One region of the Candidatus Contubernalis alkaliaceticus genome, then DNA from elsewhere that is predicted to be linked to it. Evidence: riboswitches for the same ligand, from Rfam matches in the RefSeq annotation. Region 1 holds a riboswitch; each other region holds the start of a gene.
What was found. Region 1 has a riboswitch for cyclic di-GMP ahead of HUE98_RS05680 (methyl-accepting chemotaxis protein). Riboswitches for the same ligand answer to the same signal wherever they lie in the genome.

Region 1 (5,817 bases):
AACGATAGGATTTCTGAAGAGTTTAAGATGTTTTCCATTCCCAGAAGAATAATCAGGCGGTCATCATACCTGGCAATTCCCTCTAAAAAGTTCTTTGAGCCTGTTACCCCACTTAGAGAGTACTGTATATCACTATCTGCAACCTGCAGCACTTCTGTTACTGCATCCACTATGAGGCCTGTTTGATGACCGTTTATTTCTACGATGATAATTCTACTGTCACTGGTTCTGCATTCAGGCAAATTAAAACGTCTGCACAGGTCAATTACCGGTATTACTGTATTTCTTATATTAACTACTCCCTCTATAAAATCACTGGCGTGGGGTAATGAGGTTATGGGCAACAGTTTCAAAATTTCTTTGACACTATATATCCCGATGGCGTATTCTTCTTCCCTCAGCTTAAAAACTACAAACTGCTTATACTCTAAACCGGCTTTATTTTCAGTGTTCATAAATAACCTCCTCCTATGACTTTGTTTCCTTTTACTTTTAGCTTACGCCTGGTCATATTTAAAACGTTCCATGGATTTATAAAGCTCATCGGCAGAATTCCGTAAATCTTCTGCGGTTGCAGTAATCTCTTCCATGGAAGAGGACTGTTCCTCTGTAGAGGCTGCAATCTCCTGGCTTCCGGAACTAATCTGCTCCGCTGCCACAGTAACTTCAGTAATTTTTTCTACGATTCTCTGTACTTCTCCCACGATTTGGTTGAAGGTTTCACTGTTGGACATGATGACATCGGAACCTTCCCGGACTTTTTCTACCCCTTTGTCCATGCTTTCTACCGCACGGCCTGTCTCCTCCTGGGTTTCCTTGATTAATGCGGTGATGTCTACGGCAGCTTTTCCTGTCTGCTCTGCCAGCTTACGAACTTCTTCCGCTACCACCGCAAAACCCCGGCCCTGTTCTCCGGCCCGGGCGGCTTCTATGGCAGCATTCAAGGCCAAAAGGTTGGTCTGGTCTGCTACGGCGGTAATCATGCTGACTATATTTCCGATTTCTGAGGAACGGTTGTCCAGGCCTTCGATAATACTCCGCAGGCCCTCCACCATGTCATTAATATCCTTCATTTGAGTTACAGCATTTTTTATAGCTTCGGCACCTTCTGCGGCGCTCTCTGACACCTCTCTAGATATGTCAGCCATCTCCTGAGCACCGGTGCTGAGCTCCTGGCTGTTGCCGGCGAACTGGTTTGTGGTAGCGGCCACCTGCTCTAAGGTTGCGCTGGTGGACTCAGCGGCAGAAGATAATCCCTCGCTGGAATCCTTTACTCCCTGTGCTGTTTCGACTGCCTGCCGTATCAACTGGGATAGATTTGAATTCATGGTATTAAAGGCATTGGCCAGCTGACCGATTTCGTCTTTACGGTTCATTTCGGTCTGCACGGTGAAGTCCCCTTGGGCTACTTGATTGGCAATCTTAGTAATTTTTTGAATGGGATTGGCAATGCTGAGAGCTATGAAATACCCTAAAACAGCCACCATTAAGGCAGAGATGACAGCAACCATTACCATTAAGTTACGTAATATATCAACCCCGGCAAAGGCTTCCGCCTGGTCAATCATTACGACTAGGCCCATGGGCATGTCCCCTAGTTCTAGAACCTCTACAGTTCCCAAAACTGCATTACCCATGGTGTTTACATATTCACCTTGGGCACTGAAATCCAGGCTTCCGGAACTGATGGGTGCTGACAATACCTGTGCAGGCCAGGTAGTAACAGTCTGCTGCAGCACGGCTCCCTGGGATAATTCCCCATGCCTGAGGTTGCTGTGCAGCAGACCGTTAGAATCCACAAGGTAAGCATCCGCTGTTGACCCCAGATTCTCAAGTCCGTTATGAACTAACTGGTCAATTCCTTGAGCATTTACAGAAATGTTAAATGTACCAATTATGCTTCCCGATTGACCATCGCTTCTGACGGGAGATACGGCGGTCATAATGTTATCTAGAGCGACGTTGGAATAAAACAGGTCAGACCAGGCTACACGGCCGGCCAGGCCATCTTGAACATACTGCCGATCGGATAAATCAGCCCCCAAAAAATTGTTATCGGTGTTGGTGGTATATACCACTCTTCCGGTGGGGTCTGTTAAATAAAACAAGGCATAACCCATCTCTGCCAAAACCGCGCTGCTTATATCATCTAAAATCTCTACCCTTTCAAGCCAACGGGGGTCCTGGGTGTCCCATTCCACTTCACTTAAAATATTCATGCTCTGGTATACATCTCGGGTGGCAGCCAGCACCACAGCGTTATTTTTTACATCGTTAAAATAGGTGTCTAACTGTTCTTGTACCAGGCCGGCGTACATGTAATTGGCTGCTTCAATTTCCTCCTGAATGTTTGCACTGGCGCTGTTGTAAGAAATTACACTGATTGCAATAACCGGTACTAACCCGACCAATAAAAATAAAGAGATTAATTTAATTTTAAGGCTCATTTTTTTAAACATAAGATACTTCCCCTCCAATGAATTTAAAATAGTGCAAAAATAAAAAAACATGGCAGCGCCAGTTTTCTAAAAGCAAAAATTATAATTAGAAGAAACTATAATCTTTAGGAAAAGCTGGCAACCGGCTGTCTTCAGCATAAAAAGCTTTAGACCCTTGGTTTTGCGTCCCTGGTTTTCACCAGGTTTGCCTTTTTCAACTTATATATTATATTTTAACAGTTAAGCCTATCCCCCCTCATTCCAAATCAAATTCAAACCATGTCTAAAAGATTATTTGTTATGCCATAATATTCTAATATAATATATTCTATTAATACACAATATTTCCTTGTTGTATTTTGTCATTATATAAAAAAAAATGTCTAAAGATATTATTTGCTGTTACTAACAACAACGCATGCCCTTATAAACAAGTTTTATAAAAACGTCAATATTTAAGATAAAAAAACCATTATAAGTATTTTTATTGTTTTTTGCCCATTCAACTGCAATCCAAACTAATGTAATTGGTTTAGATTGCTAAAATGTTATATTAATGGATTATATTCTACAATTAAACATTATTTCCTTGTTACAATTTGTGGTAATTTTAGAATTTTTGTCGAAGAAATGACAAAGCCCCACCTACGCTAACGCTTAGAGGTGGGGATCTTATACCCTGAAAAAAAGAGATAAATTATTCCATATATATCTTAATCATTTTTCCAATACAGTGTTCTCTTCTAAAACCGCTAGAAAAACCTCCACCAACTCCGGATCAAACTGGCTTCCAGCACACCTTTTAACTTCAGCCGCAGCTTCTATTTGTGATAAAGGTTTTTTATAAGGTCTTCCGTTGGTCATTACATCATAGGCATCAACAATGGCTGTGATCCGAGCCAATAAAGGAATCTGCTGCTTTCTTAATCCTTCAGGGTAACCCTGCCCATCCCAGCGTTCATGATGGGAGATAATATCTTTTGCAACATGGGCAAATTCTTCCGTAGAACGAGCTATTCGATACCCTGTTTCAGGGTGCTTCTTAATAGCTGTCCATTCTTCTTCGGTTAAACTGTCCTTTTTCGTTAGGATTTCCTCAGAAATAGTAATTTTGCCTATATCATGCAGATAAATAAGAAGAGTTAACCTGTCCAATTCTGTTTCCGATAGATTAAACTTTTTGCCAATTTTTAAAGCCATATCCTGCATACGCCGGGCATGTTCCTCTGTCTCATAACTCTTTTCTTCCAGGGTTTTCAGTAGAGCATTTAGCACCGAACTCCTGACACTTCTACTTTCAGCCAGCTTATGTTTATACATATTGTCTTCAGCCTGTTTTAAAATCTCCGCAAGACAATCCTTCTCCCCCATCTGCTTACAAGCAATACCTAAGGCTATAGATAGAGGCACCGTTTTAACAAATGTTTTTTCACAATAAGATATAATTCTTTTACATATTCCCAGAGCATCTTCCTTTGTAACTTGGGGCAGAAGGACTACAAATTCATCCCCCCCCCAGCGGGCTATTATATCTTCTTGGCGGCAGGATTTCCTGAGGATATCAGCAGTACTTATCAGCATCTCGTCCCCTACACTGTGTCCATAGGTATCATTTACTAATTTAAGGCCGTTTAAATCCCCCATTATTATACTGATAGGCAGCTGACGGTCTGTATCCAACCTCTGCATTTCTTGCTCCATATATGCCCGATTATAAAGCCCCGTAGTAATGTCATGAAAACTTATGTAACGAATCTTATCTTCTGCCAGCTTACGCTCAGTAATGTTAACAGCAGCTAACAAAATACCGTCTACCTCTCCAGTAAGGTCATACAACGGCGCCAGGGAAAGGCTGACAAAGATAGGTGAACCGTCTTTCCTGAAACAATTTAATTCAAAATCATTAATTGATTTTCTCTCTACAATTACTTTGTTGCATTGATCATAAATACTGTTATGGATATCATACATGAAAAGGGAAACATCTTTTTCCAGCACTTCTTTTTCCGACCAACCAAAAATCCGTTCTGCCGCAGAGCTCCAGCTCTTCACCATGTGCAAAGAATTAAGGGAAATAAAAGCTACCGGTGAAGCATGGATTAATCCCCTGTACTTTTCTCCAATTTCCTGTAGTGCTTTCTTGGATTCCCTGTATTTGGTTACATCAGTTCCAGTCATAACAAAATATTTTATCGTGCCGTCCAGCTCCAACAAAACATTATAAGTCCAAAGTATTGTATAGATTAAACCATCTATTCCAATAAACTGTGTCTCTGATTCAAAGGGGTAATCTATCGGCTCCAAACTCATAAAGAAGGCTTTGTAGAGTTCTCTTTCCTCCGGCAGACAAAAAACATCCCAGTAATCCTTTTCTTTTGCCTCAGAAAAAGCAAGCCCGGTAATACTTTCACAGGCACGGTTATAACGAATGATCTTACCCCAATTATTGAGAACAATAACCAGGCTGCTGATGGTATCGTTCACAGCAGAAATGAAATCCCGTTCTTCCTGAAGGGTAAGTTTCTCTATATATTTATTATCTTTATCCCGATCAGCTTCCATACATCTTCCCCCTCCAGTAGACTTTATTCCTTTACTTTGACAATAGTTAAATCTAACACTCTTGACAAATCAATATCGTAGGGAGCAGGATGAGATGCCAGATCCTCCCCTGTATATAATATCCTGACTACGGGCCGCAAGGTAAAGCCCGGAGTATTAGCGATTACCAACCCGCTTTCCCCATTATTTAAGAATACGTGAAAACCTACAGGGTAAGCAGCTATGTTTGCAAGAAAGTGATTTAATATATTTAAATCGAAGAGTTCCCCCCCCCAGGAAAAAAGCATTTCTACCGCCTGATGGGGCTGAAAAGCCTTTCGATAAGGCCTGTCTGAAGTGAGAGCATCATAAACATCTGCAACAGCCAAAATTTGGGCCAGGGGATTAATGTTTTTACCTCTAAGCCCCTGGGGGTAACCCTTTCCTTGATACCGTTCATGATGTTGTAAAATTATTGCCCCTGACACAGAAGAAAAAAAAGAGGTTTTCTTAAAAATTTCATAACCGTAAAATGGATGATTTTTAATGGTTTCGTATTCATCATTTGTCAAGTCACCGGGCTTTTGCAAAATATTTTCCGGTACAGCGGCTAACCCTATATCGTGAAGCAGGGCACCTGTAGCCAGGCTTTTTAAAGATGCAGTGTCGTATTTCATTTTAACTGCCACAAGAGTTGCCAGCACACAACAATTGACACTATGTGCAAACTTATAGTCATCTTTACACCGAATATCCATTAATTGAGCCAGCATTTCTTTATTGTCTAGAAGTTCCTCTACAATTTTAGAAACCGTTTGAAGTATTTTTTCACCTTTAA
Region 2 (5,817 bases), 1.5 Mb from region 1:
TTCCTCTATAGTTATATTATAACTATTTTTATTGGAAATACCATACTACTATTTTCCCATTTTTTTATTAGTGAACTCGTTTCAGCAAACTTAAAGCGTCAAGAAATCAGGTGGAGACTCTACTCCACCTGATTAAAAACCCCACCTACGCTAACCCTTAAAAGGTGGGGACTTATACCCTAAAAAAAGAGATAAAAGGCCATCTAAATGAAAATGAAGCAGTATTGGGGGAATTAAATGAAAATCGCTATACTATATAGCTTTTTAGATATGCCTCCTGCTTAGGAGTTAAAGAATCAATCTCAAATCCCAGGGTGTGCAGTTTTAACCTGGCTACCTCCCCATCGATTTCCTCCGTCACATCATATACGCCGGCTTCTAATTTATGGTTCACCAGGTATTCCGCACAAAGTGCCTGCAGCGCAAAAGAGGTATCCATAATCTCCACCGGATGGCCATCCCCGGAAGCTAGATTTACCAATCTCCCTTCGGCAATGAGAAATACCCGCTTCCCCCCGGGCAGTGTATACTCCATCACATTTTTACGCACTTCTCTTTTCTCCACCGCATACTTTTCCAAAGCCTCAAAATCAACCTCTACATTAAAATGGCCGGCATTGGTCAAGATGGCCCCTTCCTTCAACAGGTCAAAATGCTCCCTGCTAATTACTTCACAACAGCCGGTTACAGTAACATGAATATCCCCCAGGGGACAGGCATCCTTCATGGGCATAACCTGAAAACCATCCATCACCGCTTCAATGGCTTTTAAAGGGTCTATCTCCGTTACAATGACATCGGCACCCAACCCCTTTGCCTTACTGGCCACGCCTTTACCGCACCAACCATATCCTGCCACCACTACAGTCTTCCCGGCTACCAGCAAATTGGTAGTCTGCATAATACCCGTCCAAACAGACTGCCCGGTGCCATATCGATTATCAAACAGATACTTGCTCATGGCATCATTGACCGAAATCATAGGGAATTTCAAATGGCCGGCTTTATCCCTGGCCTTCATACGTATAACCCCGGTAGTAGTTTCCTCACATCCCCCTATAACCTGGGGTATATATTCCGGATATCTTTCGTGAATCATGTGAATAACATCCCCGCCATCGTCCAATATAATGTTGGGCTCAGCTTTGATTAATTCCTCTAAAAAATGTAGATATTCATCCTCACTACAGCCGTACTTTGCAAATACAGCTACTCCCCTCCGGGCGATGGCCTGGGCTACATCGTCCTGGGTAGATAAAGGATTACTGCCGGCCAAAAAAACTTCTGCACCTCCAGACTGGAGGACTTCACAAAGACGGGCAGTCTTAGCCTCCAAATGGATACATACCGCAATTTTAATTCCTTTAAAGGGTTTTTCCCTCAAAAAACGTTCCTCAATCACCTGTAAAACCGGCATATGCTTACCTGCCCAATTAAGCTTTTGATCCCCTGTAGTTAACACCAGTTCCTTCATTGTTTACCTTCATCCTTGCATAATATATTTAGGTTTTTTAGGTTACCTATAAACCTTGTTATCCCTTTAGAGTTTTCCCAAACTTACCGTAAAAAGAGAGATATGGGCTTAATCATGTAATCTTCCCTATGAGATGTATCATATACCGCTATCTACCTTTAGCCATCTATCCTTTTACTATAATTAAAGAGTTTTGAATCATTACAATTATTTTATACCAATTGGTGATTTATGGCTATATTCTTCTGTGTATTATTTCTGTTTGGAAGTTGGATAGCAGACAATTTTAATAATTTGTTCAGAGATAATCAGGTATTCATAGAGGAAATATTTGAAAACTTGTAGAACAGTAATAAAGAAATCCATCATGTCTACAATCCTGACATTATCTATTCATAGTTTTTAACTTCTTCTTCCATAAGTATTAGCTGATAAATTCAAAAAGCCCTTATTTATGTTTATCAAAAAAAGGCCTGAAGAAGTACAAGAAGAGCGGCAAAAATAAAAAGGAGAAAGAAATGACCCCCAAAATTTTAGAAAGAAAAAATAAGTTTACTGCAAAAAGATGTTTTTGCTTTGCCTTGACTTTATGTCTCTTAGTTTTAGCCGGGACCTATATATTGGGCTGTAGGAGTCTTACGGAAATAGTATACATCGATTCTGACGGCATTCACGGCCCCCAGGACAAACGGGAAAAAATAGAGGGAGACCTGACCATCAAGGCAGCAGATGTAACCCTTAGGAATACAGATATTACCGGGAATCTCTACCTGTCGGCAAAAACAGCAGGAGAAAGTTTGATTCTGCAAAATGTTAACGTTTCCGGTGTTCTGGCCATTACAGGCAGCGTGAAAAATTTAGTATTAGAGGACTCTTTCATTGATAGGCTGTATCTCAACGCCCGGGAAGGAAGTACAAATATACAGGCTCGGGGCAGCACTTATGTTAAGGTAACCACCTTGGGAAGTGGGGCAACGCTTACAGAGGATAATCTAACTACAGAAACCGGCATAGGTTTCAGCAACTTAATAGCAGCTACCAGTGAAAAAATAGAAACAGCAGCTGATTGTAATAGTATTTCTATAAAAAATAAAAACGCAAACTTAATTGTTTCAAGGGGAATGATAATACTTTTAAAAATAGAGGAGCATACAGAAGGTGCCTTTGTTAGTCTCCTGGAGCAGGCTGCAGTAGAAAGGCTTATTATTAATTCCAAGGCTGAAATAACAGGAAATGGGACTGTTAATCTGGCTATCATTAATGTAAACGGAGTTACCCTGGAACATCCTCCTATAAGTCATCATCAAGCAGAGGGAGTCCAGGTTGCTATACCCATTCAGAAACCTGCTTCTCCTATTAATTTCAAGTCCAGTTATAACAGCACCGATGAAAACGTATATTTGAGCTGGGAAAGAGGCGGTGAAACATCACCCCGTTACTACCTTTTCCGTTCCCATGAACAAGGCAAAAAACGTTTAATAAAAATTCTTTCAGGCCTTGAGTATCTAGACGAACACAATTTTATTGCTGCCAGCACCTATACGTATACCCTTATCGTTTTTAACGGCAAGGGTGTCTATTCCTCCCCGGTTACCACCAGCGTCAATATTCCGGAACCTGAACCAGAGCCTGAACCGGAGCCGGAACCTGAACCAGAGCCGGAACCAAGGCCTGCCCCAAGGCCGGAGCCGCAACCGGAGCCGCAACCTGAACCACAACCGGAACCTGAGCCGGAGCCGGAACCACCAGGGCCGGAACCGGAACCTGAGCCGGAGCCGGAACCACCAGGGCCGGAACCACCGGGATCGGGGCCGGGATAAAAAAATCAATACCGCCAAAGAAGTCAGCAGCCCTACGGGCTGCTGACTTCTTAATTTAGGGAAGGCTCTGCTTTTTCTGTAAGCTTCGTGTCATCAGCCCAAAAATGTTTTTTAAAATTATTCTGAATTAATCACACCCATGCACTTTTGGGCAAAATCTATGTAATAATTTAAAATATCTTTTACTTTTTGATGTTCCTCAACACTCATGCCTCTTAAATCTGTGCTGCCAAAATGACTCATAAGCATCTTGTTTATTCTTCTTCCACTGTAACCAAAGCTCTGCAAAACTCCAATCAATTCCTCCACAGAAAGGTTATTATTATGGGCCAAAACAATCATCCTCCCCAACTCAAAGATCAAATTAAAATAAAAAGCCAGGCTCCAATATATTAATTTTTGGCAGCCTGGCAGTCATCCCCCGATTACTTCGAGGCTATAGACCCATAGCTTTGCGTCACCATCTTTCAATGGTTTTGCCCTTATCTATTTGTATTCATTTTCTTATAGATTATTATTCCATCTTAACAATAGATTTCCCTTTAAATACCTTTTAATTTTTTTATAAATATTGCAAAAAAAGTAAACCCCTTTACAGTTAAGGCGAATATTTAATTGTCAGGTCCTTTGCTTCCGTAGGGTCAATTAAATCAGCTCTTCGCAGGTAGTTGCGCATAAGAACATACCAGTATTCAGTGGAATTAGATACTTGAGTAAGTGGACCGGTAACAACTTGATTGTTTTTATCAAATCCTAAATAAATTTCTAAGTGCAGCATGGAAAGCCCATCGAGATTATTAGGAATAATACATCCAATTAAATCTCCCTGCTTAACAGCAGTCCCTATATTAACTTGAGGATTGATTTCACCATAACGAATAACGGTACCGTCAGTGTTTTTTACCTCCACCGCCTGGGTACCAGCATAAAAATTATAAATGTTGATAACTGTACCATCAGTCATAGCTATTACCTGTGTGCCCGGATCTGCTATAAAATCTATTCCGGCATGCGCGCTGTTTCCCCTGGGGGCGCCAAACTGCCTTCCCCCAATGGTAGGATCATGCCTCATGTCCCAACCATTTTTAAGAGGATGAATCCATGTGCTTTTTCTGCTTTCCCAGAAATGAGGATCTGTTCCCGGGCTCTCTTCTGCTGGAAGAGTAAAAGGCCTGTAGGCTCCGTAATAAGTTATTAAGCCACCGGCCATATCTATGGCATGTACAACAATTTCGTAATCTCCATTATCCAGGGGCTTAATGAAAGACGGAGAAACCTGATACGGATTAGAGGCGTTCAGTTCATTATAATTATTATCCCCAACTTTTCTGTACTGAAGGGCGTAGATTACATGGGTGCCCCCCTGGGGCACAGCGGTAACATGAACTGCATTGCCCTCAGCATGAATTTCCATGTTCAAACCTGTTAATAAATTAATGGCAGAATGGTCTGTATTCCCAAATACACAGTAACATCCTATGTAACCCTGTTCTGATACCCCATGAACTACAATTTCGTAAAGCTCTCCATCTCGGGCACCTCCCCAGGTAAAAATGGGTTCGGAGGAAAAGTCTCTTATGATAGTATAGTCCTCCCCGGTACCCATAATCCTCATGTCAAACCGGTAACTAAAATTGTTGGCCCCTGCTGAATCTGCTGTTAACTGTAATGTATTTGCATTGATTCGCTCCACTCCAAGGCTGACCTTCAGTTCCCCTGTTTGTGCAGTTACAGGCACCAGCGTCCACAGAATCATAACGATTAATACTGATGTTGTAATTTTCTTACTATAATCCTTTTTCATAGTAAATATTTACCTCTTCTCCTGGTCCCTATGACTTCGTTATGCTTTAAGGAGCAGCATGAATAAAGGGAGTGTAAGCTCCATAATAAATCAATGAGCCTTCAGCCACATCAATTCCATGAACCACAATCTCATATTCACCGTATTCCAGATCTCTTATAAAACTAGGGGAAGCCTGATAGGGATTAGATGAGTCCAAAATACTATAATCACCGCCCATTTCCCTAAATTGAAGGGCATAAATTAAATTGGTACCCCCCTGGGGCAAAGCGGTAATATGTACTTTATCCCCCACAGAATGAACCTGCATATTTATGCCCTGAAAAGTATCCCCCGGCAAAGGCACAGTGTTTCCAAAAACCACATAGCATCCGGAATAGGCCAGGCCGGATAACCCATGAACGACGATCTCATAAATAACACCGTCCTGAGCACCTTCCCAGGTAAAATTATTTTCTGTAGAGTAATCTCTTATCATCCTGTAACCACCACCGCTGTCCATTTCTCTTACATCAAAACGATAGAGAGTATTCCCTGCAGACGAGCCTGCGGTCAGCTGCAGCGTGGTGGCATTAACCCTATGGACACCCAGGGTGACATTAAATTCTGTAACAGTAACATCACAGGTAGACCAAATTTCAGAATTAGCTGCACTAACAGCTTTTATTACAGCTGTACCTTTGGATACCGCTGTTACCCGGCCCTGATTGTCTACTGTG
Region 3 (5,817 bases), 640 kb from region 1:
AGTTCTTCCGGTAAACCCAGTTGGGACAGATCTACCCAGTTAAAATCTTCATCACATATTTTAGCTTCAAAGCAAAATATTTCTAACTGATACTTTTTCATGAGTTTTACTCCTCATTAGTTAGTGATTGATTTCGGAAAGCTTTCGATATAATTCTTCTTCCTGGGAAGTAACTTCCTGGGGAATATCTACCACAACTTTCAAATAGTAATCTCCTCTGGAACCGTCTTTTTTAGGCATTCCTTTTCCCCGAAGCCGCATTTTATGTCCGCTGTGGGTACGGGGTGGAATTTTTACCCGAACAGATCCTTCCAAGGTAGGAGCAGAAATCCTGTCACCTAAGACTGCCTGCCAGGGCTGAACCAAAAGGTCAGCCTCCAGGTCATTTCCTTTTAACTTATAAACTGAGTGCGGCTTTATTTTTAGTTTTAAGTAAAGGTCACCCCGCTGTGCTCCGGGTTCAGCTTCACCACCCTGTCCCTTCAATCTAATCTTTTTGCCTTCCCGGGCATCCTTGGGGACTTTAATTTTTAAAGTTTTTATATTGTTCGTATGTCCAGTGCCTCCGCAGCCGGAACAGAAACTGTTTTCCTGAACTCCGGTACCCCCACAGACACCACATAAATCCTGCATAGATATTTGAAATTGTTTTTCTTCCCCAAAAAAGATTTCCTCCAGAGTGACCTCCAGTTCTGCCGTAACATCCATTCCCTTCCGGGGCCTGCGGGGCCTTTGAAAGCCGCCGGCCCTCTGGAAATCTCCGGCACCCCTGTCCCGGAAAGCCTGGCCAAACATAGCCTCAAAAAAATCACTGAAGCCGCTGCCGCCGGATTCTGAACCGAAGTCAAAGGAATGGGTGCTGCTTCTGTGTTCAGTATTCCACTGCTGTTGTTGGGCAGAGAAATCTTCCCCATGCTTCCAGTCGGCGCCAAAGCGATCATACAGCTTTCTTTTTTCTGGATCTTTCAAAACCTCATAGGCTTCGTTAATCAGCTTAAACTTTTCTTCCGCTTCTTTTTTCTTTTCCTTGGGCTGAAGATCGGGATGGCTTTCCCTGGCCAATTTTCTGTAGGCATTTCTAATTTCTTTTTCTGAGGCACTTCGTTCTATGCCTAATAATTTATAATAGTCTTGATATTTTACTCCCATGGTCTGCTACCCCTCAACATATATAGTAATTTCCGCAACTATTAAACTAAATGATTGTTCATTAATCTTTATAGTTACTTTATTCTAAATGAAATTATACTAAAATTACACAGTAAAAACAATGCTGTCTAGAGGGATTAAAACAACCTTTAGAGAAATTTAATAATTGTAAATATGATGAATTTAAAGAGAGAGAAGGAGATTGTAAATGGAAATAAAACCATTTATGGTTATGGAGGTTTTAGAAAAAGCCAAGCAGATGGAGGCCCGAGGAGAAAATATAATACACTTAGAAATTGGAGAACCTGACTTTAATACTCCGGAACCGGTGAAAGAAGCAGTCATTAAAGCTATTAAAGATGGGGATACCCAATACACTCACAGTCTGGGGAAATGGGATCTAAGGGAAGATATTGCTCATTATTATGATCAAAATTATGGAGTAAATATTTCTCCTGAACAGGTGATCATTACCTCTGGAGCTTCCCCGGCCATGCTCATAGCTTTTTCAACTTTACTGGTAGAGGGAGGGGAGATAGTGATATCTAATCCTCATTACGCCTGTTACCCTAATTTTATTCGTTTCTCCGGGGGCACTCCCCGGGAAGTTAGTGTGAAGGAAGAGGATGGGTTTAAGTATAGACCTGAAGAATTAATTAAACAGCTGACTCCTACTACCAAGGCAGTTTTGATTAATTCTCCCTGTAACCCCACGGGAAACGTTTTTTCACCGGAAGAACTGAAAAAAATAGCTGATATTGGATGCTGCATTATTTCTGATGAAGTATATCATGGATTGAATTATGAAAGCCGGGACCACAGCATCCTGGAATTTACAGACCGGGCTATTGTGATAAATAGTTTTTCAAAAAAATATGCCATGACCGGATGGCGCCTGGGTTACCTGATTGCTCCGCCGGAATACATCCGTTATATGCAGGTACTGCAGCAGAACATATTTATTAGCGTCACCTCCTTTGTGCAGGAGGCCGGCCGTGCTGCCTTAAAATATTGTCAAAAAGAAGTTGAAGAGATGACAAAGGTTTATAACCAAAGACGGCTTTATCTGTTGACTCGACTAAAGGCTATGGGAATTGCCGCTAAGGTGCCACCCACTGGTGCATTTTACGCACTGGCCAATATAAGTAAATACACTACTGATTCTTATACTTTTTCCTTTGAAATCCTAAAAAAGGCCAAGGTAGCCCTTACTCCTGGAATTGATTTTGGGTCAAATGGTGAGGGATACCTGCGTATTTCCTATGCCAACTCCCTGGAAAATATTGCTGAGGGGATGAACAGACTGGAAAATTATTTAAATGATCGTATACAAATATAAGTAAATTGTTGAGGGGAACCCTTGTGAATCTCTATCAGTGCTTTTTCTGTGTTCTAAATTCTAGCTAAAAAATTACCGTAAGCAGTCCTCCCATAATCTATTGGGATCTCGGGTTAGCTTAAATTAGACAAAAAGTAACGGACATGTTATAATGTGATAGAGTGTATATTATTTGTATTAAATACTATTTATTAACTTTATTCCTGAAAGTAAAGGGCAAACCTTCCGAAAGGTTGGGACGCAAAGTCAGGATCTAAGGTTCCTTATAAAGGAACTATGATTGCCTTGGCCGCCTATACAGGAATTTTTATGTATGAAAATAACCTGTAAACCCGGCCTGTCGGGTTTTTTATTTTACAAAAAATAAATTAGAAAGACCTTTCACCATTAAAAAATTAATCTTTGGAAAGGGGGATAATTTATGTTTTCAAAAAGTACATACAAGCTAAACGAAGTAAAATCAACACAGTCACAATTAGAGAAACAAAAAACAGTTAATACTCATAAAAAAAAGGAAATGGATCAGATTGCTAATCAGACGCTCCGACAAGTAATTGATACACTAGACGAGCATATCCAAATGGATAATATCAATGAGTTTCAAAAAAAGCAGTTTGATGAAAAAGTTCTTGAATCTCTGAATGAAATATTAATGGAAAACAGAATACCCCTATCCCAAGGAGAAAAACAGAAAGTAATTGAGTATGTTACAAATGAAATGTTCGGTTTTGGCCCCATAAATAATCTAATTAGTGATCCCAACGTTACAGAAATAATGGTTAACGGATCTGATAAAATTTACGTGGAAAAGGGTGGGAAGCTTCACAAAACCGACGTAAGTTTCCGGGATGATGACCATGTACTGCACATTATTAATAAAATAATTAACCCTCTGGGCAGAAGGATTGATGAGAGCAGTCCCGCCGTTGATGCCCGGCTGCCTGATGGTTCAAGGGTGAATGCAGTTATTTCACCCTTGTCAATAACAGGGCCTTCACTGACTATCCGAAAATTTTCTACAGATCCCTTTCAGACGGAAGATTTGATTAACTTCAATAGTATAACCAAGGATATGATTGATTTTCTTGAAGCCTGTGTTAGGACAAGGTTGAACATTATTGTATCCGGGGGAACTGGCAGTGGCAAAACTACTACGCTGAATGTCCTTTCCAGCTTTATTCCTGAGGGGGAAAGAATAGTAACCATTGAAGATACGGCAGAACTTCAGCTTCGACAGGAACACGTCATTACTTTGGAAAGCAGGTCTGCTAATATTGAGGGAAAAGGAGAGTATTCCATTAGAGAACTGGTCCGTAACTGTTTGCGAATGAGACCAGATCGTATCGTAGTGGGAGAAGTTCGGGGAGGAGAGACACTGGACATGCTTCAGGCCATGAATACCGGTCATGATGGTTCAATTTCCACACTCCATGCCAACAGTCCTCGAGATGCAATAGTACGTTTGGAAACTATGGTACTAATGGCGGGAATGGAATTACCTCTTTGTGCCATAAGGGAACAGATAGCTTCATCTGTTAATATTATTGTTCAACAGGCTCGTATGTCTGATGGAACCAGGAAAATTACAAAAATTACTGAGCTTATAGGTATGGAAGATGATAATATTAAAACCCAGGATATTTTTGTCTATGAGCAAAAAGGAACAGATCCGGAAGGTATGGTTCAAGGGAAACACAAACCTACAGGTATCGTTCCTCAATGTATGGAAAAAATTCTTCTACGGGGAGAAGATTTTTCTATAGAAAGAATACCTGAATGGAAACAGCAAAATAATGTCATTGAGTCTGAACCAGATTACCAGGCATTCCATGAGCCAGAAAAAAATTCATCAGGAGAATCTGGTAAAGTGGTCCGGCCGGATATTTTTGCTTTAGAAGAACTGGAAGTTCCACTAACATCAACTGGTTCTACCTGCTTTTCTCAGGTGAACGAAACACAACCAACAGGGTTTTACAGAGATCGAGAGAGAAACCTCTGCAGCTTAATACCGGAAAATATGAGGGGTATTAATATATCGGTCAGCGGGTTAGAGCCAATAGCCAATTTCATTAGTTATGGCAGTAAAGTAGATATTCTAGTTGTTTATGCTGATGAAAGGGATAACAGAGGGCTTTCTGCTTCCACCATTGTTGAAAATGCATTGGTTCTGTCGGATCCATGGAAAACTGAAACCTTAGAGGGATCTCCCGGAAAACCTGAGGTTATATTTATTGCAGCAACCCCTGAACAGGCAGAAAAACTAGTATATGCCAGCGTGAAAGGAACTTTCTATATAACAGTAAGGACACATTAAAGCCTTTCCATGGAAATGGAGTGGCTTTTTTTAAGAGATACTAAAAGCCAGTTAGCCTTGACAATTTCATAGGAATTAAATAATTAGTTCCAGTTTCTATGGTGATGGAATAGTATACAAAGTATAATATTGGAATTTTATATATTTCAAACATATAATTATTTAAGTGTTAATGAAAGAAATAGTTAATTCAAGGAGGGAGTATAATGAAAGTTTTAGTTTTTGCTCCCCATCCAGATGATGATCTGATAGGCTGTGGAGGAAGTCTGGCTAAACATGTCAAGAGAGGCAGCCAAGTTACCGCAGTGTATATGACTTCTGGAGATGCTGGCAGCAAAAGATACTCAAAGGAAAAACTTGCCAAGATTCGAGAAAATGAGTCTAGAGAAGCAGCTAAATTAATCGGTATAAATAAACTAATCTATCTTAGAAATCAGGATGGCTTATTATGCTGTAATGAAAAAAATATATACAGTGTTACAAATATTATTAAAATTGAAAAACCCTGTGTGGTGTATGTTCCACATATTAATGATGGGCATAGAGATCATAAAAAAACTAATGAAATTGTTATTGAAGCTATAAAAAGAGCTGGCCTGCCAATTCTTTTTGAGTTTGACAGGCCACCATGGATGGTGAGAAAAGTCTTGTGTTATGAAACTTGGACGCCATTACCAGTCGTAACTTTTAAAGAAGATATATCAAATTATTTTGAATTAAAGGAAAAAGCATTAAAACTACATAAATCTCAAATCGAAAATATTAATCATCTAAAATCTATAAAAAAATTATACGAAAAAAATGATATTTTGGTCAGCAAAGAAAAGAAATGGGAATTATTTCAAGTATTAAAGGTAAATAAATAATTATATTTGATAAATCTCCTAAGACATGATTCTAATTTGCCGCAGGTTCTTCTATTTATATTAAACTATCAATGATTATTCTATGGTACTGTAGTATTTTAGCATTTCCAATAATAATCCTGGGTTTTGTGTTCACTTCTATTATCCAT

Region 2: another riboswitch for cyclic di-GMP. It lies ahead of HUE98_RS16075 (hypothetical protein); the one in region 1 lies ahead of HUE98_RS05680 (methyl-accepting chemotaxis protein).
Region 3: another riboswitch for cyclic di-GMP. It lies ahead of HUE98_RS09125 (CpaF family protein); the one in region 1 lies ahead of HUE98_RS05680 (methyl-accepting chemotaxis protein).

What each region holds. Positions count from the first base shown of each region.
Region 1 covers NZ_CP054699.1:1,191,485-1,197,301, reverse strand. Annotated here, with positions in the region: gene HUE98_RS05685 (chemotaxis protein CheW) at 1-455, opposite strand, end outside; gene HUE98_RS05680 (methyl-accepting chemotaxis protein) at 498-2,459, opposite strand; cyclic di-GMP riboswitch class I at 2,573-2,658, opposite strand; gene HUE98_RS05675 (sensor domain-containing diguanylate cyclase/phosphohydrolase) at 3,156-5,000, opposite strand; gene HUE98_RS05670 (HD-GYP domain-containing protein) at 5,024-5,817, opposite strand, start outside.
Region 2 covers NZ_CP054699.1:3,258,757-3,264,573, forward strand. Annotated here, with positions in the region: gene HUE98_RS16065 (adenosylhomocysteinase) at 248-1,474, opposite strand; gene HUE98_RS16070 (hypothetical protein) at 1,993-3,294, shown strand; gene HUE98_RS16075 (hypothetical protein) at 3,412-3,627, opposite strand; cyclic di-GMP riboswitch class I at 3,693-3,785, opposite strand; gene HUE98_RS16080 (M23 family metallopeptidase) at 3,893-5,098, opposite strand; gene HUE98_RS16085 (S8 family serine peptidase) at 5,145-5,817, opposite strand, start outside.
Region 3 covers NZ_CP054699.1:1,829,114-1,834,930, reverse strand. Annotated here, with positions in the region: gene HUE98_RS09140 (chaperone modulator CbpM) at 1-101, opposite strand, end outside; gene HUE98_RS09135 (DnaJ C-terminal domain-containing protein) at 121-1,149, opposite strand; gene HUE98_RS09130 (pyridoxal phosphate-dependent aminotransferase) at 1,358-2,488, shown strand; cyclic di-GMP riboswitch class I at 2,694-2,785, shown strand; partial or broken gene HUE98_RS09125 (CpaF family protein) at 2,910-4,235, shown strand; gene HUE98_RS18080 (RcpC/CpaB family pilus assembly protein) at 4,212-4,802, shown strand; gene HUE98_RS09115 (PIG-L deacetylase family protein) at 5,009-5,668, shown strand; gene HUE98_RS09110 (YheC/YheD family protein) at 5,724-5,817, opposite strand, start outside.